3 regions of the Streptomyces sp. NPDC054757 genome follow, and region 3 is predicted to be linked to each of the others. Evidence: riboswitches for the same ligand, from Rfam matches in the RefSeq annotation. Region 3 holds a riboswitch; each other region holds the start of a gene.
The links. Region 3 has a riboswitch for cobalamin ahead of ACWGKJ_RS19970 (CbtB domain-containing protein). Riboswitches for the same ligand answer to the same signal wherever they lie in the genome.
Positions count from the first base shown of each region.

Region 1: linked by a shared signal. The riboswitch ahead of ACWGKJ_RS03500 (ribonucleoside-diphosphate reductase subunit alpha) and the one ahead of ACWGKJ_RS19970 (CbtB domain-containing protein) in region 3 are both predicted to bind cobalamin.
Region 2: linked by a shared signal. The riboswitch ahead of ACWGKJ_RS10890 (ABC transporter substrate-binding protein) and the one ahead of ACWGKJ_RS19970 (CbtB domain-containing protein) in region 3 are both predicted to bind cobalamin.

Region 1 covers NZ_JBSHBW010000002.1:161,662-171,508, reverse strand. The annotation lists gene ACWGKJ_RS03520 (extracellular solute-binding protein) at 1-1,133, opposite strand, end outside; gene ACWGKJ_RS03515 (GntR family transcriptional regulator) at 1,438-2,202, shown strand; gene ACWGKJ_RS03510 (DUF3311 domain-containing protein) at 2,410-2,652, shown strand; gene mctP (monocarboxylate uptake permease MctP) at 2,649-4,280, shown strand; cobalamin riboswitch at 4,564-4,687, shown strand; gene ACWGKJ_RS03500 (ribonucleoside-diphosphate reductase subunit alpha) at 4,818-7,175, shown strand; gene ACWGKJ_RS03495 (ribonucleotide-diphosphate reductase subunit beta) at 7,175-8,200, shown strand; gene ACWGKJ_RS03490 (hypothetical protein) at 8,260-9,036, opposite strand; gene ACWGKJ_RS03485 (hypothetical protein) at 9,097-9,327, opposite strand; gene ACWGKJ_RS03480 (helix-turn-helix domain-containing protein) at 9,410-9,847, shown strand, end outside.
Region 2 covers NZ_JBSHBW010000006.1:108,211-118,057, reverse strand. The annotation lists gene ACWGKJ_RS10905 (alpha/beta fold hydrolase) at 1-602, shown strand, start outside; gene tkt (transketolase) at 782-3,010, shown strand; gene ACWGKJ_RS10895 (GNAT family N-acetyltransferase) at 3,124-3,699, opposite strand; cobalamin riboswitch at 3,809-4,008, shown strand; gene ACWGKJ_RS10890 (ABC transporter substrate-binding protein) at 4,041-5,609, shown strand; gene ACWGKJ_RS10885 (ABC transporter permease) at 5,611-6,558, shown strand; gene ACWGKJ_RS10880 (ABC transporter permease) at 6,555-7,388, shown strand; gene ACWGKJ_RS10875 (ABC transporter ATP-binding protein) at 7,430-9,169, shown strand; gene ACWGKJ_RS10870 (sugar-binding domain-containing protein) at 9,219-9,847, opposite strand, start outside.
Region 3 covers NZ_JBSHBW010000016.1:71,953-81,799, forward strand. The annotation lists gene ACWGKJ_RS19960 (alkaline phosphatase family protein) at 1-1,302, opposite strand, end outside; gene ACWGKJ_RS19965 (CbtA family protein) at 1,523-2,290, opposite strand; gene ACWGKJ_RS19970 (CbtB domain-containing protein) at 2,337-2,561, opposite strand; adenosylcobalamin (AdoCbl) riboswitch at 2,606-2,696, opposite strand; gene ACWGKJ_RS19975 (histidine phosphatase family protein) at 3,275-3,892, shown strand; gene ACWGKJ_RS19980 (DUF2127 domain-containing protein) at 3,968-4,741, opposite strand; gene ACWGKJ_RS19985 (ATP-binding protein) at 5,121-7,754, shown strand; gene ACWGKJ_RS19990 (ATP-binding protein) at 8,014-9,594, shown strand; gene ACWGKJ_RS19995 (roadblock/LC7 domain-containing protein) at 9,591-9,847, shown strand, end outside.

The DNA of each region.
Region 1 (9,847 bases), on a different contig from region 3:
GTGGTGCCACCCGACGTCGCGGCTGCGGGAGCGGCGGCCTCGCCCGCGGCGTTGCCCTTGAGGTTGGAGTCGAGCGACGCCTTGTTCGGGACGATGCCGCTCTCCTTGGCGAGCTGGCCCTCGAACTTGTCGCCGAGCGCCATCTTCAGGAACTCCTTGGCCAGGTCCTGCTTCTTGCTGGCCGCGGCGACCGCGAAGTTCGATCCGCCGAGGAAGACGCCCTCGGGCTTGGCGGCCGTCTCACCGGGGATGGTGAAGTAGCCGATGTCCTTCTCGATCTTCTTGTTGGCGGTGATGGCCGTGCCGGCCTCCCAGCCCATGCCGATGAAGGCGCCGACGTTGCCCTTGGCGAAGACCTCGGCCTGCTGCGGGGTGGCCTCGTCCTTGTCCTTGGGGGCCTTGGAGTACGACTGGTACTTCTTGTAGAGCTCCATGGCCGCGGTGACCTTGGGGTCGGCGAGGTTGGAGACGTACTTGCCGCCTTCCTTCTTGACGAGGTCCGCACCCTGGCCGATGGTGAGGCCGTCGAAGAAGTACCAGTTCTGGCCGGGCAGGTAGATCGGCTCGGCCTTGCCCTTCTTCTTGATCGCGTCGAGGTCCTTGAAGAACTCGGCACGGGTCTTCGGGGTGCCGGTGATGCCGGCGTCCGCCCAGACCTTCTTGTTGTAGATGACGACGCGGTTGGCGAAGTACCACGGAGCGGCGTACGACTTGCCCTGGTACTCCGACGACTTGCTGAGCGAGGGCGTCCAGTCGGCGCCGATCTCGCTCTTCAGGTCGCCGAGGTCGGCCAGGCCGCCGGTCGCCGCGTAGGCGGGGGTCTGCGTGTTGCCGACCTCGATGACGTCCGGCGGGGTCGACTCGGAGAGAGCGGTGGTGATCTTCTGCTGGATCCCGTCCCACTTCTGCGTCTCGAACTTGACGGTGGCGCCGGTCTTCTTCTTGAAGGCCGCCTTGAGGTCCTTCGTCCAGCCGGGAGGCGTGGAGCCGTCCATGGCCCAGACGGTGAGCGTCTGCCCCTTGTAGCCGTCGGCCCCCGCCTTCTTGCTGTCCTTACTGTCGTCCGAGCCACAGGCCGCGACGCTTGCCAGCATTGCCGCCACACCGATCGCCGCGATGAGTCCGCGCTTCACGACACCCTCCTCAGGGATGCAAAAAACTTCCCCCCACCACCCGAGAACGCCGTTCTGCCGCAACGAGTGCGACCGGTACTGCCCGTGGGGCTGGGACCTGGTCTTTAATGGTTTAGACCAGTACTCGGGAGCTTGGCCTAGACCTATTGGGGTGTCAAGGGTGTATAAGAAAGGCTGTCGTGTCCGTTATCGGACCGACACCTGAGGGAGGGCGAAGTCCCGTAACCGGACCGTGCCACCATGTGAGCCGCGACAGACGGAGGAGCCGGTGACGGCAGCAGCGCAGCACTCGGGAAGGCAGGCCATGAGCACCAGCGGGGGGACGGCCGACACGGAGAGCGCGGCACCCGGACGCACCGCGCGCGTGCCCAAGTACTACCGGCTCAAGCGGCACTTGCTCGACATGACGGAGACGCTGCCGCCGGGCACCCCGGTGCCGCCGGAGCGGACCCTGGCCGCCGAGTTCGACACCTCGCGCACCACCGTGCGGCAGGCGCTCCAGGAGCTGGTCGTGGAGGGCAGGCTGGAGCGCATCCAGGGCAAGGGCACCTTCGTCGCCAAGCCCAAGGTCTCGCAGGCCCTGCAGCTCACCTCGTACACCGAGGACATGCGGGCGCAGGGCCTTGAGCCCACGTCCCAGCTGCTCGACATCGGCTATGTCACCGCGGACGACACCCTCGCCGGGCTGCTCGACATCACGGCGGGCGGGCGGGTGCTGCGCATCGAGCGGCTGCGGCTGGCGAGCGGTGAGCCGATGGCCATCGAGACGACACATCTGTCGGCCAAGCGCTTCCCGGCGCTGCGCCGTTCGCTCGTGAAGTACACCTCGCTCTACACCGCGCTCTCCGAGGTCTACGACGTCCGGCTGGCCGAGGCCGAGGAGACGATCGAGACCTCGCTGGCCACCCCCCGGGAGGCCGGGCTGCTCGGTACGGATGTGGGGCTGCCGATGCTGATGCTCTCGCGCCACTCGATCGACGAGCGGAGCGAGCCGGTGGAGTGGGTGCGCTCGGTCTACCGCGGCGACCGCTACAAGTTCGTGGCCAACCTCAAGCGGCCGGTCGACTGAGGCCGGTCGGCCGAGTCAGGTCCCGGGCGGCGGACCCCCGGAAAGGTCCGCACCAACACCCCTCGGAAACGGCGCTCTCCACCGAAATCCCCCCGGATGAGCGGTGTTGCCGTTCCGGTATGCGGATAGGGGTTCCGTCGGATGAGCATCCTCGCCTAGATTTCCTGCGCGTTGTACCAGGTGCTCAGTGAGGGGACGGACCGCACCATGCCCGAGAAAAGACCGGTGGTCACGCCGGTGCGCGTGATCATCGCGGTATGCCTGATCGCACCCTTTGTCGCCATGCTCTGGGTGAGTTCATACGCGAAGGTGGACCCGGCCTTCATCGGTATCCCGTTCTTCTACTGGTACCAGATGCTCTGGGTGCTCATCTCGACCGCGCTCACCATGACCGCGTACAAGCTGTGGCAGCGTGACCAGCGCGCCCGCAAGGGGGGTGCGTCCGCATGAAGGACGGTGTGAACGGCGTCGCGCTCGGCGTCTTCATCTTCTTCTTCGTCGCCGTCACGGTCGTCGGCTTCCTGGCCGCCCGCTGGCGCCGCGCCGAGAACGCGGCCACCCTCGACGAATGGGGCCTGGGCGGAAGGTCGTTCGGCACCTGGGTCACCTGGTTCCTGCTCGGCGGCGACCTCTACACGGCGTACACCTTCGTCGCGGTCCCCGCGGCCGTCTACGCGGCGGGCGCGGCCGGGTTCTTCGCCGTGCCGTACACGATCCTGGTCTATCCCCTGATCTTCACCTTCCTGCCGCGGCTCTGGTCGGTCTCGCACAAGCACGGGTACGTGACCACGTCGGACTTCGTCCGGGGCCGGTTCGGCTCGAAGGGGCTCTCACTGGCCGTCGCGGTCACCGGCATCCTCGCCACCATGCCGTACATCGCTCTCCAGCTGGTCGGCATCCAGGCGGTGCTCGACGTGATGGGCGTCGGCGGCGAGGGCAGCAACTGGTTCGTGAAGGACCTCCCGCTGCTGATCGCCTTCGCGGTGCTCGCCGCGTACACCTACTCGTCGGGGCTGCGGGCGCCCGCGCTGATCGCCTTCGTCAAGGACGGTCTGATCTACATCGTCATCCTGGTGGCGATCATCTACATCCCGATCAAACTCGGCGGCTTCGACGACATCTTCGCCAAGGCCGGTCACGCCTTCTCGCAGACCAGCCCGGCGACGGGCAAGCCGCGCGGGGCGCTCGCACCGGGCGCGGCGGGCCAGTGGGGCTATGCGACGCTGGCGCTCGGCTCCGCGCTCGCGCTCTTCATGTACCCGCACTCGATCACGGCGACGCTCTCCTCGCGCAGCCGTAACGTGATCCGCCGCAACACCGCGATCCTGCCGCTGTACTCGCTGATGCTGGGGCTGCTCGCCCTCCTCGGCTTCATGGCGATCGCCGCCGGTATCAAGGTGAAGAACGGCCAGCTGGCCATCCCGCAGCTCTTCGAGAACATGTTCCCCGACTGGTTCGCGGGGGTGGCCTTCGCCGCCATCGGTATCGGTGCGCTGGTCCCCGCCGCCATCATGTCCATCGCCGCGGCGAACCTCTTCACCCGCAACATCTACAAGGACTTCATCAAGCCGGGGGCCACCCCCGCCCAGGAGGCCAAGGTCTCCAAGCTGGTCTCGCTCGTGGTGAAGGTCGGCGCGCTCCTCTTCGTGCTCGCCATGGACCCGACGGTGGCCATCAACTTCCAGCTGCTCGGCGGTATCTGGATCCTCCAGACCATGCCGGCGCTGGTCGGCGGGCTCTTCACCCGGTGGTTCCACCGCTGGGCGCTGCTCGCGGGCTGGGCGGTCGGCATGGTGTACGGGACGCTCGCCGCGTACGGCGTGGCGAGCCCGACGCAGGCGCACTTCGGCGGCTCCTCCAAGGAGATCCCGGGCATCGGACAGATCGGCTACATCGGTCTGACGGCGTTCGTACTGAACGTGGTCGTGACCCTGGTGCTCACTGTCGTGCTCAACGCGGTGAAGGCACCCGCCGGGATCGACGAGACCTCCCCGGAGGACTACACGGCGGACGCCGGGGACGAGGGCGTCCAGGTGGAGCTGCCTCCGGCCACGGCGGGAGCACCGGCCGGCCACTGAGCCGGCCGCTCCGCCAGGGGCCGGGTCCGCCGGGGCTGCGTCCGCCGGGGCCTCGCTCCGCCACGGGCCACGCTCCGCCAGGGGCCGTCGCGCCTCCCTTCCGGGGGAGAAGCGCGGCGGCCCTTCTCCGTGCCCCCAGGAGCCCCCGCAGGGCGCCCCTGAACCGCTTCTGAGGCGTCCCGGTGGCCTGCACGCGGCCCCGGCGAAGCGGCCGTACGAGCCACCCTCCCAGGCTCCACGACACAACATATGGGGGGTGCTTTCCGGCGGGCACCCCACATGTATGCTCATGCTCGCTGTCGCCGCAGGGGAATCCGGTGCGAATCCGGAACTGTCCCGCAACGGTGTGATCAGTGCGCTTTCGCGCACCGTGGAGTCCGAGGACCTGCCGACGGCGCATCCGGCTCGACCGAACCGGATGGGAAACGTCCGGGCCTCGCGGTAGGGCCTGCGGACGCCATGCGGTGTGCTGCTCTGCTGTGCCCGTACGCGCCCGTGCCCCCCGCCGGCCCCCAGCCGAGCGAGGGAGAGCGCACCGTGACCATCGCGCCCACCGCACCTGTCTCCGAGCAGGTGGCGGACGCCCCGGGAACCGTACTGCTGCGGACCCTGACCGACCTCACCGCCGATCTCACCGACACCGACCCCGGCAGGGTCGCCGCTGCCGCCCTGCGCGGGCGCAACGCGGCGTCGGACGAGGCGGAGCTGCGGGAGCTGGCCACCGAGGCGGCCGCGGGTCTCATCTCCGAGGACCCCGCGTACTCCCGGCTCGCCGCGCGGCTGCTCACCCGCACCATCGCCGACGAGGCGGCGGGCCAGGGCGCGGTGTCGTTCTCCTCGTCGGTCGCCGTCGGCCACCGCGAGGGGCTGATCGCCGACCGTACGGCCGCCTTCGTCCGGCTGCACGCGGAGCGGCTCGACGCGACCGTCGACCCCGGGGCCGACGACCGCTTCGGGTACTTCGGGCTGCGCACCCTCTACAGCCGCTATCTGCTGCGCCACCCCCTCACCCGCCAGGTCATCGAGACACCCCAGCACTTCATGCTCCGGGTCGCCTGCGGTCTCGCCGCCGACGAATCCGCCGACGCGCTGGCCGAAGTGGCCGCGCTGTACGGGCTGATGAGCCGCCTCGACTATCTGCCCTCCTCCCCCACGCTCTTCAACTCCGGTACCCGGCACCCGCAGATGTCCTCCTGCTACCTGCTGGACTCGCCACTCGACCAGCTGGACTCGATCTACGGGCGCTACCACGAGGTGGCGCGGCTCTCGAAGCACGCGGGCGGCATCGGCCTCTCGTACTCCCGCATCCGCGCCCGCGGTTCGCTGATCCGCGGCACCAACGGACACTCCAACGGCATCGTCCCCTTCCTCAAGACCCTCGACGCCTCGGTCGCCGCGGTGAACCAGGGCGGCCGGCGCAAGGGCGCCGCCGCCGTCTACCTGGAGACCTGGCACTCGGACATCGAGGAGTTCCTGGAGCTGCGCGACAACACCGGTGAGGACGCCCGGCGTACGCACAATCTCAACCTGGCCCACTGGGTGCCCGACGAGTTCATGCGCCGGGTTGGCTCGGACGGCACCTGGTCGCTGTTCTCGCCCGCCGACGTGCCGGAGCTGACCGATCTGTGGGGCGAGGAGTTCGACGCCGCGTACCGCAGGGCCGAGGCGGCGGGGCTGGCGAGGAAGACCATCCCGGCGCGGGAGCTGTACGGGCGGATGATGCGCACCCTCGCCCAGACCGGCCAGGGCTGGATGACCTTCAAGGACGCGTCGAACCGTACGGCCAACCAGACCGCCGAACCGGGTGCGGTCGTCCACTCGTCGAACCTGTGCACCGAGATCCTGGAGGTGACGGACGACGGCGAGACCGCGGTCTGCAACCTGGGCTCGGTCAACGTCGGCGCGTTCGTCTCCGGCGGCTCCCTGGACTGGGAGCGCCTGGACGCGACCGTCCGCACCGCGGTCACCTTCCTCGACCGGGTCGTGGACATCAACTTCTACCCGACCGAGCAGGCGGGCCGCTCCAACGCCAAGTGGCGTCCGGTGGGCCTGGGCCTGATGGGGCTCCAGGACGTCTTCTTCCAGCTGCGGCTGCCCTTCGACTCACCCGAGGCGCAGGCGCTCTCCACCCGGATCTCCGAGCGGATCATGCTCGCCGCCTACGAGGCGTCCTGCGACCTCGCCGACAGGAGCGGCCCGCTGCCCGCCTGGGAGAAGACCCGCGCGGCCCGCGGTGTGCTGCACCCCGACCACTACGCGACCGAGCTGAACTGGCCGGAGCGGTGGGAGGCGCTGCGCGCCCGGATCGCGAGGACCGGGATGCGCAACTCGCTGCTGCTCGCGATCGCGCCGACCGCGACCATCGCCTCGATCGCCGGGGTGTACGAGTGCATCGAGCCGCAGGTCTCCAACCTCTTCAAGCGCGAGACGCTCTCGGGTGAGTTCCTCCAGGTCAACGCGTATCTGGTGAACGAGCTGAAGGAGCTGGGCGTCTGGGACGCGCAGTCCCGTGAGGCGCTGCGCGAGGCCAGCGGTTCGGTGCAGGGCTTCAGCTGGATCCCCGAGGAGGTCAGGGCGCTCTACCGCACCGCGTGGGAGATCCCGCAGCGCGGTCTGATCGACATGGCCGCGGCCCGCACCCCGTTCATCGACCAGAGCCAGTCCCTGAACCTGTTCCTGGAGACGCCGACCATCGGGAAGCTCTCCTCGATGTACGCGTACGCGTGGAAGCAGGGCATCAAGACCACGTACTACCTGCGCTCGCGCCCGGCGACGCGTATCGCGCGGGCGGCGCGCTCCGCCGCCGTCCCCGCCCAGCAGGCCCCGGCCGCCGCCGAAGCGGACGCCATCGCCTGCTCCCTTGAGAACCCCGAGTCCTGCGAGGCCTGCCAGTAATGAGCACCGAACCCCACAAGCCCGAGAAGAACCTGCTCGACCCGGGCTTCGAGCTGACCCTGCGTCCGATGCGCTACCCGGACTTCTACGAGCGCTACCGCGACGCGATCAAGAACACCTGGACCGTCGAGGAGGTCGACCTCCACTCGGACGTGGCGGACCTGGCCAAGCTCTCGCCGGGTGAGCAGCACATGATCGGCCGGCTGGTCGCGTTCTTCGCGACGGGCGACTCGATCGTCTCCAACAACCTGGTGCTGACCCTCTACAAGCACATCAACTCGCCCGAGGCGCGGCTGTATCTCTCGCGCCAGCTCTTCGAGGAGGCCGTGCACGTCCAGTTCTATCTGACGCTGCTCGACACCTATCTGCCGGACCCGGAGGACCGCGCGGCGGCCTTCGACGCGGTCGAGGAGATCCCCTCCATCCGCGAGAAGGCGCAGTTCTGCTTCCGCTGGATGGACTCGGTCGAGAAGATCGAACGGCTGGAGAACCAGGCGGACCGCCGCCGCTTCCTGCTGAATCTGATCTGCTTCGCCGCCTGTATCGAGGGGCTGTTCTTCTACGGGGCCTTCGCGTACGTGTACTGGTTCCGCTCGCGCGGGCTGCTGCACGGCCTGGCGACCGGCACCAACTGGGTGTTCCGTGACGAGACCATGCATATGAACTTCGCGTTCGAGGTGGTCGACACGGTCCGCAAGGAGGAGCCCGAGCTCTTCGACGACGCGCTGCGCGAGCAGGTCACCGACATGATGCGCGAAGCGGTCGAGGCGGAGCTGCAGTTCGGCCGGGACCTGTGCGGCGACGGGCTGCCCGGGATGAACACCGAGTCGATGCGCGAGTACCTCCAGTGCGTCGCCGACCAGCGGCTGACCCGGCTGGGCTTCGCTCCGGTGTACGGCTCCGAGAACCCCTTCTCGTTCATGGAGCTGCAGGGCGTGCAGGAGCTGACGAACTTCTTCGAGCGGCGCCCCTCGGCGTACCAGGTCGCGGTGGAGGGCTCGGTCTCCTTCGACGACGACTTCTGAGCCGGTACGGTCCTGTGCCCGGGGCGCCTTCGCGGCCGGGGCACAGGACCGTACGGGTACTAGCGGAGTTTCACCTCGTCACCGGCGGAGGTGATCGCCATGGTCGTGTGCGTCCCGGAGAAGGCCCAGCGCCAGGTGCCCGAGGCGGTCGCCGTGACCGTGGTGCTCAGGGTGCCCGTGGAGCTGGTCTTCACCGTCCTGACCGTGGAGTACCCGGACGCACCGGTCTTCTTGAACTGAAGCTTCACGTTCTGCTTGGTGTAGCCGTGGTACTTCAGGTCGTTCCAGTTGGCCCGCGAGAGCTTGCCCCTGACCGTGAGCCTGGCCCCCTTGGCGACCGGCTCGGGAGTGGCGTCGGTGGTGAGCGTCGACGCCCGCTTGAAGTCGAAGTGGGCGAGGCTGTCGTGGATCCAGTAGTCGCCGTCCTTCGCCTGGACGGTGGCGTTGACCTGCCAGGTGCCGGCGAGGTCGTTGGGGTCGATGTCCACGGACGACTTGAACGAGGCCGGGTGCACCTCGAAGGTCTCGGTGCAGACCGATGTCGTACTGCTCGACCTGCGGCAGGTGTTCCCGGTCCAGTCGTCGCTGTCGTAGCCGTTCTTCGAGTTGAAGACGCTGACGTGGCTGACGCCCTTCACCCCGTGGTTGTCCTTCACCGTGAAGGTGACCGGGAACCTCTTGACGTCGTGCACCCCCACGATGACGTTGCCCCCGTTGTTCACCACGGTCTTCGTGACCCGGATGTCCCCCTTGCCCTCGGCGTGAGCCGCCGGAGCCCCCAGCACCACCAGAGCCGTGGCACCGGATGCCGCGGCCAACAGCGCGGTTCTGCGCATGTTCCCCTCCTTGATGATCTTCTGACAGGAGTGAGAGTAAGCGCTGGGCGGGAGCGGCTCTCACCGGGCGGTGCGTGCCATGGCCGGATGGCGCGTTCTGTCCCGTCGGGACATCGGCGTACGGGCCGGCGGAAGCGGTGCGGGGCCGGTCTCCCGGTCCGGGTCGCCGTCCCGGCGGGGCAGGGCGAGTTCGCGGTCGATACGGCGCTCGCGGGCCTGGCCGACGAGTGAGGGCAGGGCCAGGAGGACGGCGACGCCGAGCACGGTCAGGTAGTCCAGGAAGGTGTTCATGCCGTCAACTGTGGCGCCGGGCGGCCAGGAAAATCAGTGGCAGGACTGACATGGAACATCGAATTGCTGCCACACTCGATCCATGCTGAAGAATGTCGCCGCGGTGCTGATGGACGGGGTCAATCCCTTCGAACTCGGCGTGGTCTGCGAGGTGTTCGGGCTCGACCGGAGCGACGAGGGGCTGCCCGTCTACGACTTCGCGGTGGCCTCCGCCGAGGGGCCCGTACTCGGGACGCACGCCGGATTCACCCTGCGCACCGAACACGGTCTGGAACGCCTCGCCGAGGCCGACCTGATCGCGGTGCCCGCCGCCGAGTCGCGGGGGAACCGGGGCTATCCGCCGGACCTCCTCGAAGCGCTGCGCCGGGCGGTGGACCGGGGTGCCCGGGTGCTCAGTGTCTGCTCCGGGGTGTTCGTGCTGGGCGCCGCGGGGCTGCTCGACGGCCGCCGCTGCGCCGCGCACTGGCGCCACGCGGACGAACTGGCCCGCGCCTTCCCGCGGGCCAGGGTCGAGCCCGAT
Region 2 (9,847 bases), on a different contig from region 3:
CCGGTTTCGACTGGGGGTCGCGCACCGCCGACATCATCGCCGCCCTGTGGCCCGAGCGTGTCGCGGCGCTGGTCTCGGTGGGCGGATACCTCATCACCGACGTCGAGGCGCAGAAGACACCGCTGTCCGCGAAGGCCGAGTACAGCTGGTGGTACCAGTACTACTTCGCCACCGAGCGGGGCCGTACCGCCATGGAGACACCGGACGACAGGGACGCCCTGTGCCGGCTGGTCTGGGAGACCGTCTCCCCGACCTGGCACTTCGACGACGCCACCTTCGGACGTACCGCCGCCGCCTTCGACAACCCCGACTACGCCGCCATCGTCATCCACAACTACCGCTGGCGTCTCGGGCTCGCCGACGGCGAACGCCGCTACGACCGCTATGAGAAGCAGCTCGCCGCCCGCCCCTTCATCCACACGCCCACCGTCACCCTCGACCCGGAACGCGACCCCTTCACCGCTCCCGGGAACGGCTGCTCCTACCGGGACCGCTTCACCGGCCGCTACGAGCACCGAGCCCTGGCGGGCATCGGCCACAACGTTCCCCAGGAGGCCCCCGCCGCCTTCGCCGGGGCCGTCGTCGACGCGGCCCGCCTCTGAACCGTCGCCCACTGCTGAAGCCCGTCGCCCGCTGCTGAAATCCGCCGTGCGGCAAGGTCCCGCACTACGCCGTCCGGTGGGGCCGTGGAGCGCGGGAACGGCGAATACGGGGAAGGGGTGAGAAGACTGAGCCGCCGGGCTCACCTTTCCCCCACGGAGCAGCAGGCGAAGGAGCGACGATGGCAGAGCAGCATCCGAACGGCGTGAACGCGGTACCCGGCCGGAGCCAGGACCTGGTGTTGCCGGTGGCCGCGCGCGCCGGCTGGGACGAGGTGGACGTCCGGGCGGTGGACACCATCCGACTGCTCGCCGCGGACGCGGTGCAGAAAGTGGGGAACGGCCACCCCGGGACCGCGATGAGCCTGGCGCCCCTGGCGTATCTGCTGTTCCAGAACGTGATGCGGCACGACCCGGCCGACGACCAGTGGCTCGGCCGGGACCGGTTCGTGCTCTCCTGCGGCCACTCCAGCCTCACCCTGTACATCCAGCTCTACCTCTCCGGGTACGGTCTGGAGCTCTCGGACCTGGAGGCGTATCGCACCTGGGGCTCGGCGACGCCGGGCCACCCGGAGTACCGGCACACCAGGGGAGTGGAGATCACCACGGGGCCGCTCGGTCAGGGGCTGGCGAGCGCGGTGGGCATGGCCATGGCGGCCCGGCGGGAACGGGGTCTGCTCGACCCGGACGCCCCCGCGGGCAGGAGCCCCTTCGACCACCAGGTGTACGTCGTCGCATCGGACGGCGACATGATGGAGGGCGTCACATCCGAGGCGTCCTCGCTCGCCGGGCACCAGGAACTCGGCAGCCTGGTGCTGTTCTACGACGCCAACCAGATCTCCATCGAGGACGACACCGACGTCTCCTTCAGCGAGGACGTGGCCGCCAGATACGCCGCATACGGCTGGCATGTTCAGGACGTCGACTGGCGGGGCGACGGAGCGTACACCGAGGACGTCGACGCCCTGCTCCACGCCATCGAGCAGGCGAGGAGCGAGCGCGGACGCCCGTCGCTGATCGTGCTGCACACCCTGATCGGCTGGCCCGCGCCGACCAAGCAGAACACCGGGAAGGCGCACGGCTCCGCGCTGGGCGACGAGGAGGTGGCGGCCACCAAGAAGCTGCTCGGCTTCGACCCGGACCGCACCTTCACCGTCGAGGACGACGTCCTGCGCAGGGCCCGTGCGGTACGTGACCGCGGCGCCGAGGCCCACGCCCGGTGGCAGCGCGACTTCTCCGCCTGGCGCACGGCCAACCCCGCGCGGGCCGCCCTCCTCGACCGGCTCCAGGCGCAGGAACTGCCCGGCGGCTGGGCCGACGCGCTGCCCGCGTTCCCGGCCGACGAGAAGGGCATGGCCACCCGCAAGGCGTCCGGCGAAGTCCTCGGGGCCCTCGCGCCGGTACTCCCCGAACTGTGGGGCGGATCGGCGGACCTGGCCGGGAGCAACAACACCACCATGGAGGGGGTGGAGTCCTTCCTCCCCGCCGACCGGCAGACGGAGCTGTGGAAGGGCGGACCGTACGGAAGGACCCTCCACTTCGGTATCCGTGAGCACGCCATGGGTGCGATCCTCAACGGCATCGCCCTGCAGAGCCTGACGCGGCCGTACGGGGGCACGTTCCTGACGTTCTCCGACTACATGCGCCCCGCCGTCCGGCTGGCCGCCCTGATGAAGCTGCCCGCCGTGTACGTGTGGACGCACGATTCCATCGGCCTCGGCGAGGACGGTCCGACCCATCAGCCCGTCGAGCACCTCGCCGCCCTGCGGGCCATCCCCGGCCTGGACGTCGTACGGCCCGGTGACGCCAACGAGACCGCCGCCTGCTGGGCCGCCATCCTTGAGCACACCGACCGGCCGACGGGACTGGTCCTCACCAGGCAGAACCTCCCCGTACTCGACCGTGGTCCGGGCTCCGGCCACACCCCCGCCGCGGCGGCCGCCAAGGGCGGGTACGTGCTCACCGAGCGCGGCCGGGGCTCCGAGCCCGACGTGATCATCGTCGCGACCGGCTCGGAGGTGCAGATCGCACTGGACGCCTGTGCTCTGCTGCTGGCCGGTGATCTGACGGTCCGGGTGGTGTCCATGCCGTGCCGCGAATGGTTCGCCCTCCAGCCGGCCGCCTACCAGGACGAGGTGCTCCCGCCTGCGGTACGCGCCCGGGTGAGCGTCGAGGCCGCCGTCGGCCAGGGCTGGCGCGAGGTCGTCGGCGACGCCGGGCGGATCGTCAGCCTTGAGCACTACGGCGCGTCGGCGGACTACCAGCGCCTCTACTCCGAGTTCGGGATCACCCCCGAAGCGGTCGCGCAGGCCGCCCGGGACAGCCTGGACGACACGCGGACGGCGACGCGCCCCGGCGGCCGGCAGAGTACGGCGGCGCCCGCCGACGGCGGCACGGCCGACCGGCCGTGAGGCCCCACCGGCCGGAGCCGCCCATGGGCTCCGGCCGGTGCGGTGTACGGACCAACTGCCGTGCCAAGCAGTGCAGTTGACGGATCAAACGGCACGATGGCGGGTGGGGGCGGTCAGTCCCGGCGGCGCAGGTCCAGCATGCAGAGAACCGTGTCGTAGCGGTCCTCGCCGACGGCGACGAAGCCGGGGAGGCGCCCGTACGGAGTGAAGCCGAGCGACCGGTAGAGCTCCAGAGCCCTGGTGTTGTCGCCACGGGCGTCCAGCGTGAGCACCTCGATACCCGCCTTCCGCGCATCGGTGATCAGGCCGGCGGTCAGCGCCCGGCCGACACCATGCCCCTGGGCCTCGGCGGCCACCGCGATCTTCTCCACATCGGCGTGCGGCCGGTGGGTCGGCCGGGCGTACCGCAGCCAGTACCCGAGCCCCACCATGCGGCGGTCCAGGTAGGCGGCGCGCAGGCCGGCGTCTCCCGCCCGCGCCGCGCGGACGACACGGCGGAGAAGTCCGGCCACTTCGTCCGGCGCGGGCGGTTCGACCCAGCCCAGCGCTGCGCCCGCTCCGACCAGGTCGGCCAGCATCCGGTGAGCGGACTCGGCGAGCCCGGCCGCCAACTCCGGATCGGCAGCCAGCTCCTCGGCGTCGAGGATCACGGGCTCGGCTCTCGGACCGCCGGTCAGGGGGGATGTCATGGGCCGCAGCCTAGTGACCCCGGCCGATCCGGTTCCATCGGCCCTGGGCCGCCGGACAGCCGAGACCTCCGGACAGCCGAGACCTCCGGACCACGGAACGGGAACCGGGTTCCGGCCACCTCTGCCCCGTACGTCACAATGAGTGCACGAGGCGACGGGGATCAGGAAGCCGGTGCGAGTCCGGCGCGGTCCCGCCACTGTGACCGGGAAGCGGTCCTCCTGCATGTCACTGTCCGCTGACGCGGGCGGGAAGGCGGAGGTGAGCGACGATCCGGGAGCCAGGAGACTGACCTGTCGCCGGTCCGCGAGCAGGGGCGAGGACACCCCGGAGAGGATCGGCTGTGACGACGCATGCCCGGACGGAGGCCCCGGACCGGCACCGGCCGGTGCTCGGCAGACGGGGAGCGCTGGCCGCCGGAGGCGCCCTGGCACTGGCCGCGACCGGCCTGCTCGCCGGGTGCGGCGGGGACAGGAAGGACGGGGGAGGCGGTGACCGGTTCCGCGCCGCGTTCACGGCCGGCGGCTCACAGGAGACCCTCGACCCCCATGTCGCCCCGAACTTCGTCGACCAGGCCCGCGCCAAGGCCCTGTACGACACGCTCGGGACCTACGCCGACGACATGTCCGTCCGCAAGCGGCTCGCGGAGTCCTGGGAGAGCGACGCGTCCGGCACCCGGTGGCGCATACGGCTGCGCAAGGCGCAGTTCCACGACGGCAAGCCGGTCACCGCCAAGGACGTCCTCTACAGCTACCGCCGCGCCGCCGACCCCGCCACCGGCTCCCCCTCGCAGGTCCTGCTGTCGGCCATCGACTCCGGCGCCACCCGGGCCGACGGCGAACGGTCCGTCGTCTTCGTACTGAAGGCGCCCAACTTCGAGTTCCCCACCGTCTTCGCGGGCCCCGGCACGGAGATCATCCCCGACGGGACGAAGGAATTCCGCAAGCCCATCGGCTCCGGCCCCTTCACCTATGTGTCGTTCACGCCCGGCGGCACCGCCCGCTACCGCGGCTGGGACGGCCACTGGGACGGCGCCCCGCACATCGCGGAGCTGGAGATCGTCCCCGCGAACGAGGAGTCTGCGCGGCTCAACGCGCTGCTGTCCGGGCAGGTCCACTACGCCGCCGACCTGGCCGGTGCCTCCGTGGACCGGCTGAAGAAGGAGGGCTCGACGCGGCTGCTGACCGCCGAGCGGGCCACCGCCCAGCAGTTGTTGCTGCGCACCGGCCGCAAGCCGTTCGACGATCCGCGGCTGGTGCGCGCCGTGCAGCTGGGGATCGACCGGGAGGCGCTGGTCCGGGTCGCGCTGGCCGGACACGGGGAGCCGGGGAACGACCTGTTCGGCATGGGTCTGCGCGGCTATCCGAACGGCATCGCGCCCCGGGTACGCGATGTCGGCCAGGCACGGAAGCTGGTGAAGGAGGCCGGAGCGGAGGGGCTGCACATCACCGTGGAGACCAGCTCCGTCGATGCCACCTGGGAGGCGGCCGCGGACCTGATGGGGCGGCAGCTGCGTGAGGTCGGGCTCCGTCTGACCGCCAACACCCGTGCGTCCAGTACGTACTTCAGTGAAATCAGGACACAGGGGGTGGCCGCCTTCAACACCACCTCCACCCTGCCCCTCTCCGACTTCCTCCAGCAGCGGGTCCGCGGGGGAGCGGCCCGCAACCAGACGCAGTACGCGTCGAAGAAGTTCGACACGCTCCTGGAGCGGGCCCGCACCACCCGGGACGAGAAGGAGCGGCTGGCGCTCCTCGCCCGGGCACAGAAGCTCGCCCGGGACGAGTCCGGACTGCTGGTGTGGGCGTTCTCCGACGCCAACGACGCGATCGGCCCATCGGTCCGCGGTCTGCGCGCCGCGCCGCCCAACTCGCACGACTGGGCCCGGTTCGACCGGGTCCGCATCGGCTGACGTGCGCGCCTATGTGCTGCGGCGTTTCCTGCTGGCGGCCCTCCAGTGCCTGGTGGTGCTGGTCGCCGTCTTCGCGGTCGGTTCGCTGCTGCCGGGCGACACGGCCGACGTGCTCCGCGGCGAACTCGGCACGCCGGAACAAGTGGCCGCGCTGAGAAGTCAGTTGGGTCTTGACGAGCCGGCCTGGACCCGCTTCGGACACTGGCTCGGCAAGCTGCTCAGCGGCGACCTCGGGCACTCCCTGACCACCGGGCTGCCGGTGGGCGACGACATCGGCCGCCGTATCGGGGTGACGCTGCTGCTGGGCGTGCCGGCGCTGGTGCTGGTCACCGTACTGGCGCCGCTGCTCGGCACGGTGTCGGGGCTGCGGGAGGGCAGTCGCGTCGACCGGACGCTGAACACGGCGGCCGTACTGCTGCACGCGGTACCCGAGTTCGTGCTCGGGCTGCTGCTGGTCGCCTCGGTCTCACTGGCGGCAGGGCTGCTGCCGGCCACCGCTGTCGGCATGGACACCGCCGATCTGCTCACCCAGCCGACCGTGCTGGTGCTGCCCGTCACCGTACTGACGGCCCGTCACCTCTGTGATCTGGCACGGCAGATCCGGGCCGGGGTGGCGGCGGGGCGGCACGGTTCCGTCGCCGCGCATCTGCGGCTCCTCGGTATGCGGGAGCGGACGGTGGTGCTGCGCCATGTACTGCCGGGTGCCCTGGGCCCCGCGGCGCAGCAGTTCGCCCGCTGTGTGGAGGGGCTGCTGGGCGGCACCGTACTGGTGGAGGCGGTGTTCGGCTTCCGCGGCCTCGGCAGCGGTTTCGTCGAGGCCGTACAGAACCGCGATCTGCCTCAGGTGCAGACGTACGCGCTGCTCTTCGCCGGCACCGCTGTCGCGGTCAACCTCATCGGCGACCTCGCCGCCCACCGCCTGGCACCGCACCGGGAGGTGACGGCATGACCGCGCCGGCGGAGGCCGGGACCGTGCGCCCAGGCCGTAACCGCCTGCCGTGGATCGCCCTGACACTGCTCGGTGTGCCGGTGCTCGCGGCCCTGCTGGGGCCGTGGTTGGCCGGGGGTGCTCCGTCGGCGCGGGGCGCGCTGCCGTCGCAGCCGTCCGGCGAAGGGCACCCGCTCGGTACGGACGTCCTGGGTCGCGATGTGCTGTGGCTCGTGCTGCACGGCGGTGCCTCGGTCCTGGGGAGCGCCCTGGGCGCGCTGCTGATCGGCGTGGCCGTGGGTGCCCCGCTGGGGCTGCTGGCGGCGGGCCCGCGGCGCGGCCTCGACGAGACGGTGATGCGCGGCCTCGACCTGCTGCTCGCGTTCCCCGGGCTGCTGGTACTGATGACCCTGGCGGCGACCGGGCACCGCGACCGGTACTGGCTGGTGGCGGTCGCCGGGGTGCTCCAGGTCCCGGCCGTGGCCCGCCTGGTGCGCGGAGCCGCGCTCGCCCCGGCCTCCCGCACGGTCGTCGAGGCGCTGCGGATGCAGGGCCGCGGCTGGGCGTACATCCATCTCCGCCACCTGGCACGGGAGTTGGCCGCCCCGCTGGCCACCGACGCGGGCGGCCGGTTCTCCGTGGTGCTGTATCTGCTGGCGTCCGCCAACTTCCTCGGACTGGGGCTGCCGGTGTCCTCACCCGACTGGGCGGTGCTCATCGAGCGCAACAGCGACGCGCTGTTCACCCAGCCCGCCGCGGTGCTGGTGCCCGCCGGTCTGCTGACGGCGCTCTGCGTCGGCGGCAACCTGCTCGTGGACAGTGCCCTCGCCGGACAGCGGGGGGTCCGGTGAGCCCGGCGAGTGAGTATTCCGGGCGGGCGCAGGAGGGCCCGGTGGCCCGCTCCGCCCGCCCGCCGCTCCTCGACGTCCCGGAGCTCTCCGCGTACGCGGACGGGGCCCGGCGCCCGCTGCTCGACCGGATCGCACTGACCGTTCCCGCCGGTTCCGTCACCGCCGTAGTCGGCCCGTCGGGCAGTGGCAAGACCACGCTCGGCCTGGCCGCGCTCGGAAGCTCCCGCAGGGGCGTACGGCTCTCCGGAAGCGTCCTGCTGGACGGTACGGATCTGCTGCTCCTGGAGCCGTCCCGGCGCCCCCCGGCCCGGGCGGGCCGGGCCGCGCATCTGCCCCAGCACCCGGAGACGGTGCTGGATCCGGTCCGCAGGGCCGGTGGCACCCTCACCGAACTGGCCGCGCTCGGGCACCAGGGACGGGCCGCGCGCAAGTCCGCCGCGCTCGGGGCGGTGGCCCGCGCGGGTCTGGAGTGGGAAGCCGTCCGCCGGCGCTTCCCGCATCAGCTCTCCGGTGGCCAGCAGCAGCGTCTGGCACTCGCCTCCGCCCTGGTGACGGGCGCACAGCTGCTGGTGCTCGACGAGCCGACGAGCGGCCTGGACCCGGCCCTCGCACACGCCCTGGGCCGCACGCTGCGGGCGCTCGCGGAGGACGGCGCGGGTGTGCTGCTGCTCAGTCACGACTTGCGGCTGGTACGGGAGACGGCCGCCCGGATCATCGTGCTGGAGCACGGCCGGGCCGTGGACGACGGGCCGACGGCGGACCTGCTCGGCGCCGACGGTCCGGCTGCCCTCGGTACTGGTACGAGCACTGCGGGTACCGGGACGCGCGCCGCCGGTACCGGTACGGGCGCCGCCGGTACCGGTACGGGCGCTGCCGGTATCGGCACGGGCGCCACTGCTCCGGCCCCTGGCCCCGTGACGGCCGCCGCCGCTCCCGGTACCGGGCCGCCCGCCGTACGCCACCCGGCCACCCGGGAGTTGCTCGCCGCCGAGCGCCGCACCGCCGCGGGCAGGGGCGCGGACCGCGGCACGGCCCGCCCGGCTGCGGAGGGCCTCGGCATCACCGCCACCGGCATCGTCGTACGCCGCAGGTCGGGTGATCCGCTCGCCGGGCCGGTATCCATGGCGTTCGCGCCCGGGAGCAGGACCGCACTGCTCGGCCCCTCGGGCGCGGGCAAGACGACTTTCGCCCGGGTACTGGCCGGTCTGACCACACCCACCCTGGGAGAGGTGCGGTACGACGGCCTACCGCTGCCGCGCCGTGTCGACCGGCGCACGGCCGTACAGCGCCGCGCTGTCCAGTACGTGCACCAGAGCAGCGCGGAATCCTTCGAGGGACACCGCCCGGTCCTCGCACAACTCGCGGACACCGCACGGCTGCTGCGCGGAGTGCGGCCCGAGGAGGCGACGGCCGGCGCGGTACGGGCCGCCGGCGTGCTGGGGCTCGACGAGGCGCTGCTGCACCGGACTCCGGACCGGCTCTCCGGCGGCCAGCTTCAGCGGTGCGCGCTGGTGCGGGCCCTGACCGCGCGCCCGGCCCTGCTGATCTGCGACGAGGTGACGTCGGCGCTGGACACCGGCTCCCGGGAACGCGTCATCGACGCGCTCCCCGGCCTGCTCGCCCCGGCCGGAACCGCCCTGCTGTTCCTCAGCCACGACCTCCCCGCGGTACGGGCGGTCACCGACGAGGCCGCGCTGTTCGACGGCGGCCGCTGTGTGCGCCGCGGTCCTGTCGACGAGGTGCTGCCCGCCGCGTGGTCCGGCAGCGGCGGCCCGGTGTGAGGCCGGGGCCGTGCCGGGCGCCACGTGCCGGGCGGCCGTCGAGCCGTACTCACGGCTCGACGGGAAGCGCGGCCTGCCGCCGTACCTCTCCACCGGCCCCCTCAGCTGTGTCGGCCGGTTCCACCAGCCGCCGGGGAACGGACTCCCCCCGCCGCCGGGTGAGGATCGCGCGCAACTCCGCCACCGGGACCTTCGGCCGGCGGTCCGCCGTGAACAGGCCGTTGATCTCCTGTTCCGTATCGGTGAACTGGGTGAAGCAGAATCCGGCAAGACCCGAGTCCACCGCGGCCGCCACCAGCCCGGCCAGCCGGTCCGCGAAGTCCTCCGCTGTGCTGACGGTGTCGTAGCCGAACCACTCGGCGCCCTCGGCAGGTTCGAAGGTGGCCCCGCCGAACTCACTGAGGACGACGGGCTGCCCCTGGTGGCGTACCCCGTCGAGGAGAAGCCGTTTGGCGCCGGGCCACTGCTCGGCGAACTCGCCCCGCCGCAGCCCGTGATGGCCGTACCGTTCGCGCAGTACCCGCGAGTCCTGGGTGTAGTCGTGCACCCCCCAGATGTCGGCCGCCGAGATCTCCCAGCCGTCGTTGGAGACCGCGGGGCGTGACGGGTCGAGGGCCTTCGTCAGGTGGTACAGGCTGTCCATGAAGTGCCGCTGGGCGGGGACGAGCGCCGGATTCG
Region 3 (9,847 bases):
CAGGTGCGGCGGCCGGCGGTGGGTGTCGGAGAAGCGGAAGGCCGAGGTCAGGTCGCCGAAGGTGCGGCGGCGCCACTGGGTGATGTTGGGCTCCCGTACGCCCGTGAACCGCTCCAGGAACTGGAGCGCCGAGGTGTGGTCGAACCGCTCGCCCGCGACCCAGCCGCCCACGGTCCACGGTGACACGATGATCGCGGGGACCCGGAAGCCGCCGCCGATCGGTAGGCCGTCGACGAACTCGTCCGTCGTGCCGGGCTTCGGGGTGGGGGGTGCCACATGGTCGAACAGGCCGTCGTTCTCGTCGTAGTTGAGGATGAAGGCGGTCTTCGCCCACACCTTCGGGTTGGAGGCGATGGCCTCGATCTTCTGGGCCACGAAGTCCGCGCCTGCCGCCGGAAGGTAGTCCGGGTGCTCGGACTGGTAGCTGGTCGGCATGATCCAGGAGACGGCGGGCAACCGGTCGTTGCGTGCGTCGTCCTCGAACGTGCCCTCCGGCTGGGGGCGTACACCGCGCTCGTACAGCTCGTCACCGGGCTTGGCGTCCTTGAACGTCCGGAAGTTCTTCAGCATGTTGCAGCCGTAGTCGTCGTCCTGCTGATAGACCTTCCAGCTGACGCCCGCCGCTTGGAGCCGTTCGGCGTAGGTCGTCCAGCGGTACGGCGTGGCGGCGGTGTTGCTCAGGATCGGCCCGCCCTGGGTGCCGTTCGGGTCGAGGGTGCCCGTCATCCAGTACAGCCGGTTCGGCCAGGTGGGACCGAACACCGAGCAGAAGTAGTTGTCGCAGATGGTGAAGGTCTCCGCCAGCGCGAACTGGAACGGGATGTCCTCCCGGGTGTAATAGCCCATGACATAAGGGCCGTTGACCCCGTCGGCCTTGCGGTGCGCGGGCAGCCACTGGTCCATCCGGCCGCCGTTCCACGCCTCGTGCTGTACGGACCAGGCGTGGCTGGTGGACGGGATGGCCTGGGCGCTCGATGTGTGGGTGTCCAGATGGAACGGGAGCAGATAGCCCTTCGGGTTCACTGTGTCGGGCTGGTAGAAGACCGGCTTGCCGTTCGGCAGCTTCTGCGCGTGCGGGTCGCTGAAGCCGCGTACGCCGGACAGCGTGCCGAAGTAGTGGTCGAACGAGCGGTTCTCCTGCATCAGCATGACGACGTGTTCGATGTCGCGCAGGGAACCGTGGCGCGGCGGCCCGGCCGCGACCGCCTTCTGCACGCTGGGCGGCAGCAGCGAGAGCGCCGCAGCGCCGCCCACGGCGCCTGCCGCTGAGCCAAGGAGTCTGCGTCGCGTCAACTCGGCCATGAACATCCCCTTCTCACGCTCGGACGGGCCCGTTCTGAGGCCCCTCCGGAACTCTCTCGGGAGCCCGGTGAAGAGGGGAGGAGTCGGACGATGAACAGGTGGCCAATGAGCGGCAAGGGCTTGGCCAAGCCAGAACCTGGTGTTCGCACAGCCGGGATCCCGCCCGGACAAAGGTCCGGACGGGATCCGTGAGTAGCCGTGAAGCCCCTTGTGGGAGAGCTCAGTTGGTGGGGGCGGCCGTTGGCGCCACGGTGCCGTCCGTGTGGTGTGACGCAGCCGTCCGTGGGAGGAGATGACGCTCGGCGAGGTGGCCGAAGAGCAGGCCGAACGCGGTCCACAGCGTGAGCTGGATGGCGAGCGCCGAGAGCCGGAACTGCCAGAGCAGGGTGGCCGGGAAGTCCTTGGGCACCTCGTTGACGGCGGGCAGGAGCGCATAGGCGAGTCCGACCAGTACGAGGAAGGCGGCCCCGGCCGCTACGGTCGCGTTCCAGTTGCCCAGCCGTGGCGCGAGCCGTTTGCCGAGGAGCACGGCGGCCACCGAGAGCAGCACGCTGAGGACCATCATCAGGAAGTACAGGGCGGTGCGTTTGCCGATGGTGCCGGGGTCGCCGACGGACGGCGGGTTGGCCGGGTACTTGAGGAACGGCACGACGTACACGGTGATCAGGGCGCCGGCCGAGACCAGCATGGCTGTCGCCCGCGGGCCGAAGCCGCCGGTACGGCCGAGTGCGAAGCAGAACGCGAGAGCGGCGATACCGCCGACCGCGACGCCGAAGACGAGCACACCGGTGGCGAGTCCCGCCGTCGACTGGAGGGAGCGGCTGACCACCTCCATCTCGTGCTCATGGCTGTGCGCGTCCTCGAAGGCGATGGCCGAGTCGACCCGCGGCTCACCGAGCAGATAGGCGACCACCAGGGCCAGTACACCGGCGGCGAGGCCGGCCAGCATGCCGCGGACGAGCAGGACGCGTATCGATATGGAGTTCATGAGAGAGGTCCCCTGGACGTCAGTAGGTCAGTTGGACGTCAGTAGGTCAGTGGCAGGGGAAGCCGAGGAGATGACGTCCGTCGTGGACCCACTCGTGCACGTCGGTCCCCGAGACGACCGAGGTGGCGCCCTGCTCGGCGCCGACGAAGTACAGCAGGACGAGCATGAGGATCCCGAAGAAGACCGCCCAGGGGGCGATGGCCTTGGCCGAGAGCGGAGCGATCGCCGGAGTGGCGGGGGCGCTCGGAGTGGGGGCAAGGGAGTTTGCCATGGCAGAACCTCCTGGGGAACACGCGTCCCGGTCGTGGTGCCTGAGACGAAGGTGCTGGGTCTGACTTCCCGTAGGACGGGTTCACAGTGGCGCGACCGTGCCGGATTCTCACCGGACTTCCATTACGCCTTCGTCATGTTCACGTGGACCGTACCGTCTGCCCGACCGGCTTCGCTACGGTGCCGGTCCGGCAGAACGGCCCGTCACACCCCGCGCCCGGTACCCCGGACGCACGTGTTCTGCTTGCCCGGCCGGACGGGTGGACGGGTGGACGGCGGGACGGTGAGGGCGATGACGGTACGGGTGATGCAGTACGGATGATGCAGTACGGATGATGTCGGTCTCACCTCGCGGAGCGGGGTCCGGCTCTGTGCGAGGTCCGTATCGACGACGCGGGGCCGCCGGACGAGGCGTTCCGGCGGCTGGACGTCGCGCCGCTGACGCCGACCGGGCTGGGCGGCAGGGCCGGACGGTGGAACCCGCGCACCGGACGGTCGCCGGAGCCGTGACCAGGGGTGCGCCCCGGCGGCGGGTGCGCTCCGCTGGAGAGGGCGTGGCAGTGCGCCCGGAATCACACCCCGTGAGCCGCCTCTGCGGGAATCTTCGCTGGTCGTGACAGGCTGAAGCCCTTGTACAACATCAACACAGACGTCACGGGTGGCTCCGACAGCACATCGGCGGCCCGGTGACAGACGCGAAAAGGCAGGGCGGTCATGGGAGAGCTGATTCTCGTACGGCACGGTGAGACCAGCTGGAGCCGCACCGGGAAACACACCAGCTGGACGGATCTGCCGCTGACGGCGGCCGGCGAGGAGCAGGCCCGCAAGGTCGCACCGCTGCTGGCCCAGCGGCGCATCGCACTGACCCTCACCAGCACGCTGACCAGGGCCAGGCGGACGGCCGAGCTGGCGGGCCTCGAACCCGCACGCGCCGACGCCGACCTGCACGAGTGGGACTACGGGGCGTACGAGGGCATCACCAGCGCGGAGATCCACCAGGACCGGCCCGACTGGGACCTGTGGACCGACGGGGTGGCCGAGGGCCCGCCCGAGCACCCCGGCGAGTCCCCGCAGCAGGTTGGCGAGCGCGCCGACCGCGTCCTGCGGCGGGTCGACGTGGCGCTGCGCGACGCCGATCTGGACGGCGAGGGCGGAGACGTCGTCCTCGTCGGGCACGCCCACTTCCTGCGGGTGCTGACCGCGCGCCGGCTCGGACTGCCCGCGTCGGCCGGGGCGCTGTTCCGGCTGGACACCGCGTCCGTGAGCCGGATCGGCACCGAACACGGCCGACCCGCCCTCGCCGTGTGGAATCAGGTGCCGCTCAGCGGGTGACGGGTGACGGGTGACGGGTGACGGGTGACGGGTGGCTGGGGGTGGGGCCGGCCGGTGCCGCAGCGGTGACGGGCCTCAGCCGTTGACGTGCGCCGCCCCCGCGGTCGTCTCGACTTCCAGCAGTGAGGCGCTCTGGCGCTCCGCTTCGAAGGCCGTGTGCCCGCCCCGCAGGCCGAACAGGCGCTTGCCGAGCAGGATGTAGAGCACCGCCAGGATGTTGACCGTCAGGGTGGCGATCTTCAGCCAGCTGACCTTCTCGGTGAGCTCGTAGACCTCCAGCGGCAGGAACACCGCCGTGGCGACGACCGTCAGATACTCGGCCCAGCGCTTGGCGCGCCACAGTCCGACGCCCTCGACGATCTCGATCAGCGCGTAGACGACCAGCAGCGCGGCGACCAGCACCAGTGTGGAGTGCTTGTAACCGAAGGTCTTCTGGATGGTGCCGACCACCGGCGAGTGGTCCAGGTCGTAGTGGAAGTGACGGAACACCGGGCGCAGCACGTCCAGGTTCTCGTCGAAGAGCCGCCGCACTGCGTCCTTGCTGTTGCTGAACTTCCACACGGCCACGGCCACCAGCACGATGAACACCCCGCGCACCGCCCGCTCCACGGCGAGGAAGCGCAGGATGAACAGATCGCGCAGTACCTTGCCGCGCGGCACCAGCGGGGCGTCCCGCGCGGGGCCCGATCCGTGCGGATCCCCCAGGGCGAAGTCCCCGCAGCGCAGACAGCGCCATGCCTCGCCGAATCCGGTGTCGGCGCGCAGCCGCGCCGCGAGTTCCGGTTCCCGCGGGGCGTACGTCACATGTCCGCGCCGTGCGCAGGTGCGCCGGTTCCAGTCGATCTTCATGCTGTCTTCCCCGTGACGGTCGGCCGATGGTCGGCTTCTGATGTTGCCGGCGGCGGCCGCGTGGCGGCCGGACCGGCCCAGCGCGGACCGTAGCAGGACGCCGGCGGGCGCCGGATGACAGGGCCCCGACAGACAGGGCGGCGGTCATCGCGGACGAGGACCGCGGATGCGGATGGGATGAGGGGTACCGGTGCGGATGAGAGGCACCGCCGTGGGCACCGGCCGCCGGGGTCGGGGCAGGGGCGGTTCCCAAGATTACTGCCCACGCCCGCAGGGCATGGGAACTTCTGCCCACTCGTGAAGAGGTCCATCCGGACCGGCCCGCGGCCCCGGCCTGCCGGGATACTCTCGAGATCCGTTTGCAGGCAGGGGAGGAACGATGGGGTCCCGGAAGGAACGCCCGGCCGCCGTACCGCTGCTGGAGCGGGAGAACGAGATCGCCGCGGGGACGCACGCCGTCGAGGCGCTGTGCGCGGGGGAGTCCGCCGGGGGCCTCCTCATCTACAGCGGCGAGGCCGGCCTCGGGAAGACCGCGCTGCTCAAGGCGGTCAGTGCCCAGGCGGCCGGACGCTGCACGGTGTGGTCGGCCCGCGGCGGCGAGACGCTCACCTCCGTACCCTTCCACGTCGTACGCCAACTCCTGCAGCCTGCACTGACGATGCCCGGGATCCGGGACGCCCGCGATCTGCTCGGTGACCGGTACGAGATCGTCGGGCCCGCACTCGGTGTCGCGCCGCCCGGCGCGCAGCAGGCCGACCCGCAGGGTGTCCGTGACGGTCTGGAGGCCGTGGCGGTGCGGCTCGCCGGGCTGTTCCGCCCGCTGGTGTTCATCGTGGACGACGCCCAGTGGTGCGATCTGGAGACGCTCGCGTGGCTGGCCTCCTTCACCGGGCGCGAGGGCGGACCGCCGATGCTGGTGGTCCTCGCGTACCGCACGGGCGAGGCGGACGGCGACGCCGCGGAGTATCTGCGCGTGCTGGAGGCGGCGGCCGAGAAGTCCGTCCAACTGCGCGCGCTCACCCCCGATGCCATCGCCCAGCTCTCCCGCAGCGCGCTCGGGGAGCATGCCGACGACCCGTTCTGCCGCGAGGTCTGGGCGGTGACCGGTGGGAACGCGTACGAGACCGTCGAACTCCTCGCCCGGGTGCGGGACGACGCCATCGACCCGGTGGAGGACTCGGCGGGAGCCCTGCGCGCGATGGGTGCGTCGGCCCGCGGCTCGGGGCTGATCGCCCGCCTGGAGGAACTGGGCACCGGGGCCACCCGGTTCGCCTGGGCCGCCGGGATCCTCGGCACCGGCATCTCGCTGGGCCTGGCCGGGCGGCTCGCGGGCATGAGCGAGAGCGAGGCGGCCGAGTGCGCCGAGCGGCTGCGGGCCGCCCGCATCCTCACCGGCGGCGACCCGATGGAGTTCGTCCATCCGCTGATCGCGGGCGCCGTCTACCGCGCCGTACCGCCCGCCACCCGTACCGCGATGCACGGCCAGGCCGCCTGGGCCGTGACCAGGGCGGGCCGGGGCGCGGCAGCCGCCGCGCCGCATCTGCTCCAGGTCCACCCGGACGACGACCCCGAGCTGGTCGCACAGCTCAGGGAGGCCGCCGCCGAACACCTCGCGGTGGGTGCTCCGGACGCGGCCAGGCGCTGTCTTGAGCGGGCGCTTGAGGAGCCACCGCTGCCCGCGGTGCGGGCCAGCGTCCTGTACGAGCTGGGCTGCGCCACGCTGCTGACCTCACCGGCCACCACGGTCGGTCATCTGCGGGCCGCGCTCGCCCAGCCCGGGCTCGACGACGAGCTGCGGGTGGACGCGGTCTTCCGGCTGGCCCAGGCACTGACGCACAACAACCAGACCCGTGAGGCCGCCGAAGTGGTGGCGGCCGAGGCGGAGGTGACCGAGCCGGGCCCCGCCAGGCGGCGGCTGCAGACCGCGCACTTCCTCTGGGAGGGCGTCCAGGCGGTCGAGGACGACGGTCCCGCGCGCTCCCGCCGCCTCGCCGCGATGACCGACGGCCTGGGCGGCCAGGACAACTCCGAACGGATCCTGCTCATACTGCGCGCGTTCGACGGCACCGCCCGCGGCGAGAGCGCCGAGGAGATCGTCGAGATCTGCGACCGGGCCCTGGTCAACGGACGGCTGCCACCGGGCATCGGCTGGACCGGCACCTCCTGGGGGTTCGAGCCCGCCGCGCTGCTCGGCCTCTCGTACGCCTACGCCGACCGGCTCGACCGGGCCGAGAGTCTCTTCTCGGAGGCGCTCCGCTCGTTCGAGGTGTCCGGCTGGAGCGGCGGGCATCTCTCCTTCGCCAACGCGCTCGTCGGCTATCTCCAGCGCAGGCGCGGCCGGCTGGCCGAGGCCGAGACCTATCTGCGCGAGAGCCTGCGCCTGGCGGAGCGGGTCGGCAACGGCCTCCCGATGAACTGGGACGCCGCCTGCATGCTGATCGACACCCTGCTGGCCCGCGGCCATGTCGCGGCCGCCCGCGAGGCCGCGGAACGGTACGGCTTCGCGCCCCCTTACCCCTCATCGGTCGTCATCCCCGACGCGCCTTCGGTGCGCGGCAGGCTGCTGCTCGCGTGCGGCCGCACCAAGGAGGCCGTCGCCGAACTGGAGGCCGCCGGCGAGGCGTTGCGTGGGCGCGGAAGGCACAACAGTGTCATGGCGCCCTGGGCGGGCGATCTGGTGCGGGCGCTCGCCACCGAGGATCCGGCCCGCGCGGCTGAGCTGGTGACGTATGTCCGCCACCGGGCGGAGCGGTTCGGTACGGACACCGCCATCGGTGAGTCGCTGCGGATCGCTGCCGTCCTGGAGAGCGGCGGACGCGCCGTGGAGCTGCTCGGCGGCGCGGTCGCCTATCTCGAAGCGTCACCCTGCGCGTATGAACACGCCCAGGCGCGGGTGGAGTTCGGCATCGCGGCCCGCTCGGAGACCGACCTCGTGCGCGGGCTCGCCCTCGCCGAGTCCTGCGGCGCCGACGGTCTGGCCGACCGGGCCAGGGCCGCCCTGCACCTGCGCTGATACCAAGCTGCCCTCTTTCGGGGGCAGTTGGGACGCATGTTCGGTCACTCCGCGTGTGTGAACGGAAGCTGACCGTGTAAAACCGGCGAGTCTATTCCTCTGGAACCGTCACCGCACAAGGTTGGAAGAATATGCCGCCGCGGTGTTCTGATCGGGCTACGCTCGCTCATTGTGAGTTGAGATGACATGTATTCATGCACTTGTTCCCACATGTCTTGATAGTTCGATTCTCCCCACCGTCAACTGCCAGAGGGATCACATGGTTCGCGTTGAGGCGCCTCCAACCGATCGGACAGCGCCACTGGTCCGTGCGCTGCTGCTCTCCGTCGTCACGACGTCGGCAGCCACGGCCGTCGGCGCGCTCGCGGCCGACCGGGCCGCCCGGATACCCCTTGTCTGGGCCGGCGTACTGGCCACCGTCGTCATCGCCGTACTCGTCACCGCACTCGTCCGCCGCGCATCGGCGACCCGCGCGCTCCACCGGGCCTACGGCGAACGGCTGGCGTTCCTGGAGCAGCGGCTCGCCGCGCACGACGCGGAGACCGTACGGCTCGCCAAGGAGCTGATGCCCGCCGCGATCCACCGGCTCAAGCACGGTGAGTCGCCCCAGGAGGTCATGCGCATCCTCGTCGACAACAGCGAGATGTACCGCGACCTCCCCGCCGCGCAGCGCGAGATCCTCGCCTCCCTGCTGAAGATCGTCGACGACGAGGAGTCGCAGCGTGAGGGTGCGCAGTTCGCGTTCGTCGGCATCGCCCGCCGCGTCCAGGCCATCGTCCACCAGCAGGCCGCCGAGCTGCGGGAGATGGAGGAGGACCACGGCCGCCAGCCCGAGGTCTTCGACGACCTGCTCAGGCTCGACCACGGCAACGCGCTCATCGGGCGTCTCGCCGACAGCATCTCGGTACTGGGCGGCGCCCGGCCGGGGCGCCAGTGGCCCAAGCCCGTACCGCTGTTCAGCGTGTTGCGCGGGGCGATGTCCCGCATCCTGGAGTACCCGCGGGTCGATCTGCACTCCATCGCCAAGGTCGCCATCGTCGGCCCGGCCGTCGAGCCGCTGATCCACGCGGTCGCCGAACTCCTCGACAACGCGACCCGCTACTCGCCCCCGCAGACCCGCGTCCATGTCACCGCGGTCGAGGTGCAGACCGGGATCGCCGTCGAGATCGAGGACGGCGGGGTCAGCCTCAGCGAGGAGGCCCGCAAGCGTGCCGAGGGCATGCTGATCAAGGCGCAGGCCGGAGCCGACCTGAACAACCTGGGCGAGTCGCCCCGGCTCGGCATGGCCGTCGTCGGCCGGCTCAGCCAGATGTACAACCTCAAGGTCGCACTGCGGCAGTCGGCCTACGGCGGCGTCCGTGCGGTACTGATCGTGCCCCGCGAGATGATCACCACAGGCCCGGCACCCGGGATCGCACACGGAATCGGTGCGGCCGGACAGCCCCGCACCGGAGCGGACACGGACATCGGCGCGTTCGCCGACCGGGTCCCCTCCAGGGCGCCGCGCAAGGCCACCGCGCCGAAGCGCCCCGCCCCGGCGGCGCTGTCGATGGAGGACGACGTACCGGTGGTGACCGAGTGGACCCCGAACGGGCTGCCGCAGCGCCGTAGCCGGCTGCGTACGTCCTTCGGCTCCGAGCAGGCGCCGGTGCCCGCCCCGGCGCCCGAGCCCGACCCGTACACGCCCCGGGCGCCCGAGCAGGAGCAGCAAGCGGAGAAGGAGGAGCCCCAGCCGGGAATCTGGCTGGAGGCCTTCACCAAGGCGGCCAACGGAGTGCCGCAGGAACCGTCGCCTGTCGGAGAGACCGGCGATCAGTGGGACAAGGGGGACCTGGCGTGATTCAGCAACTGGGCAGCATGGACTGGATGCTCAAGGAGCTGGCCGACGGGGTCCCCGGGATTCAGCAGATCGTGGTGCTCTCGGCGGACGGCCTGCGGATCGCCCGCCACGGCGGTGACCCGGACGGCGCCGACCGGCTCGCCGCGGCCTGCGCCGGATTGCAGAGCCTGGCCGCCGCTGTCGCCACCGAGATCCCGGACAGCGACGGCAGAATGCGGCTCGTCGTCATCGAGATCACCGGCGGGTTCTTCTA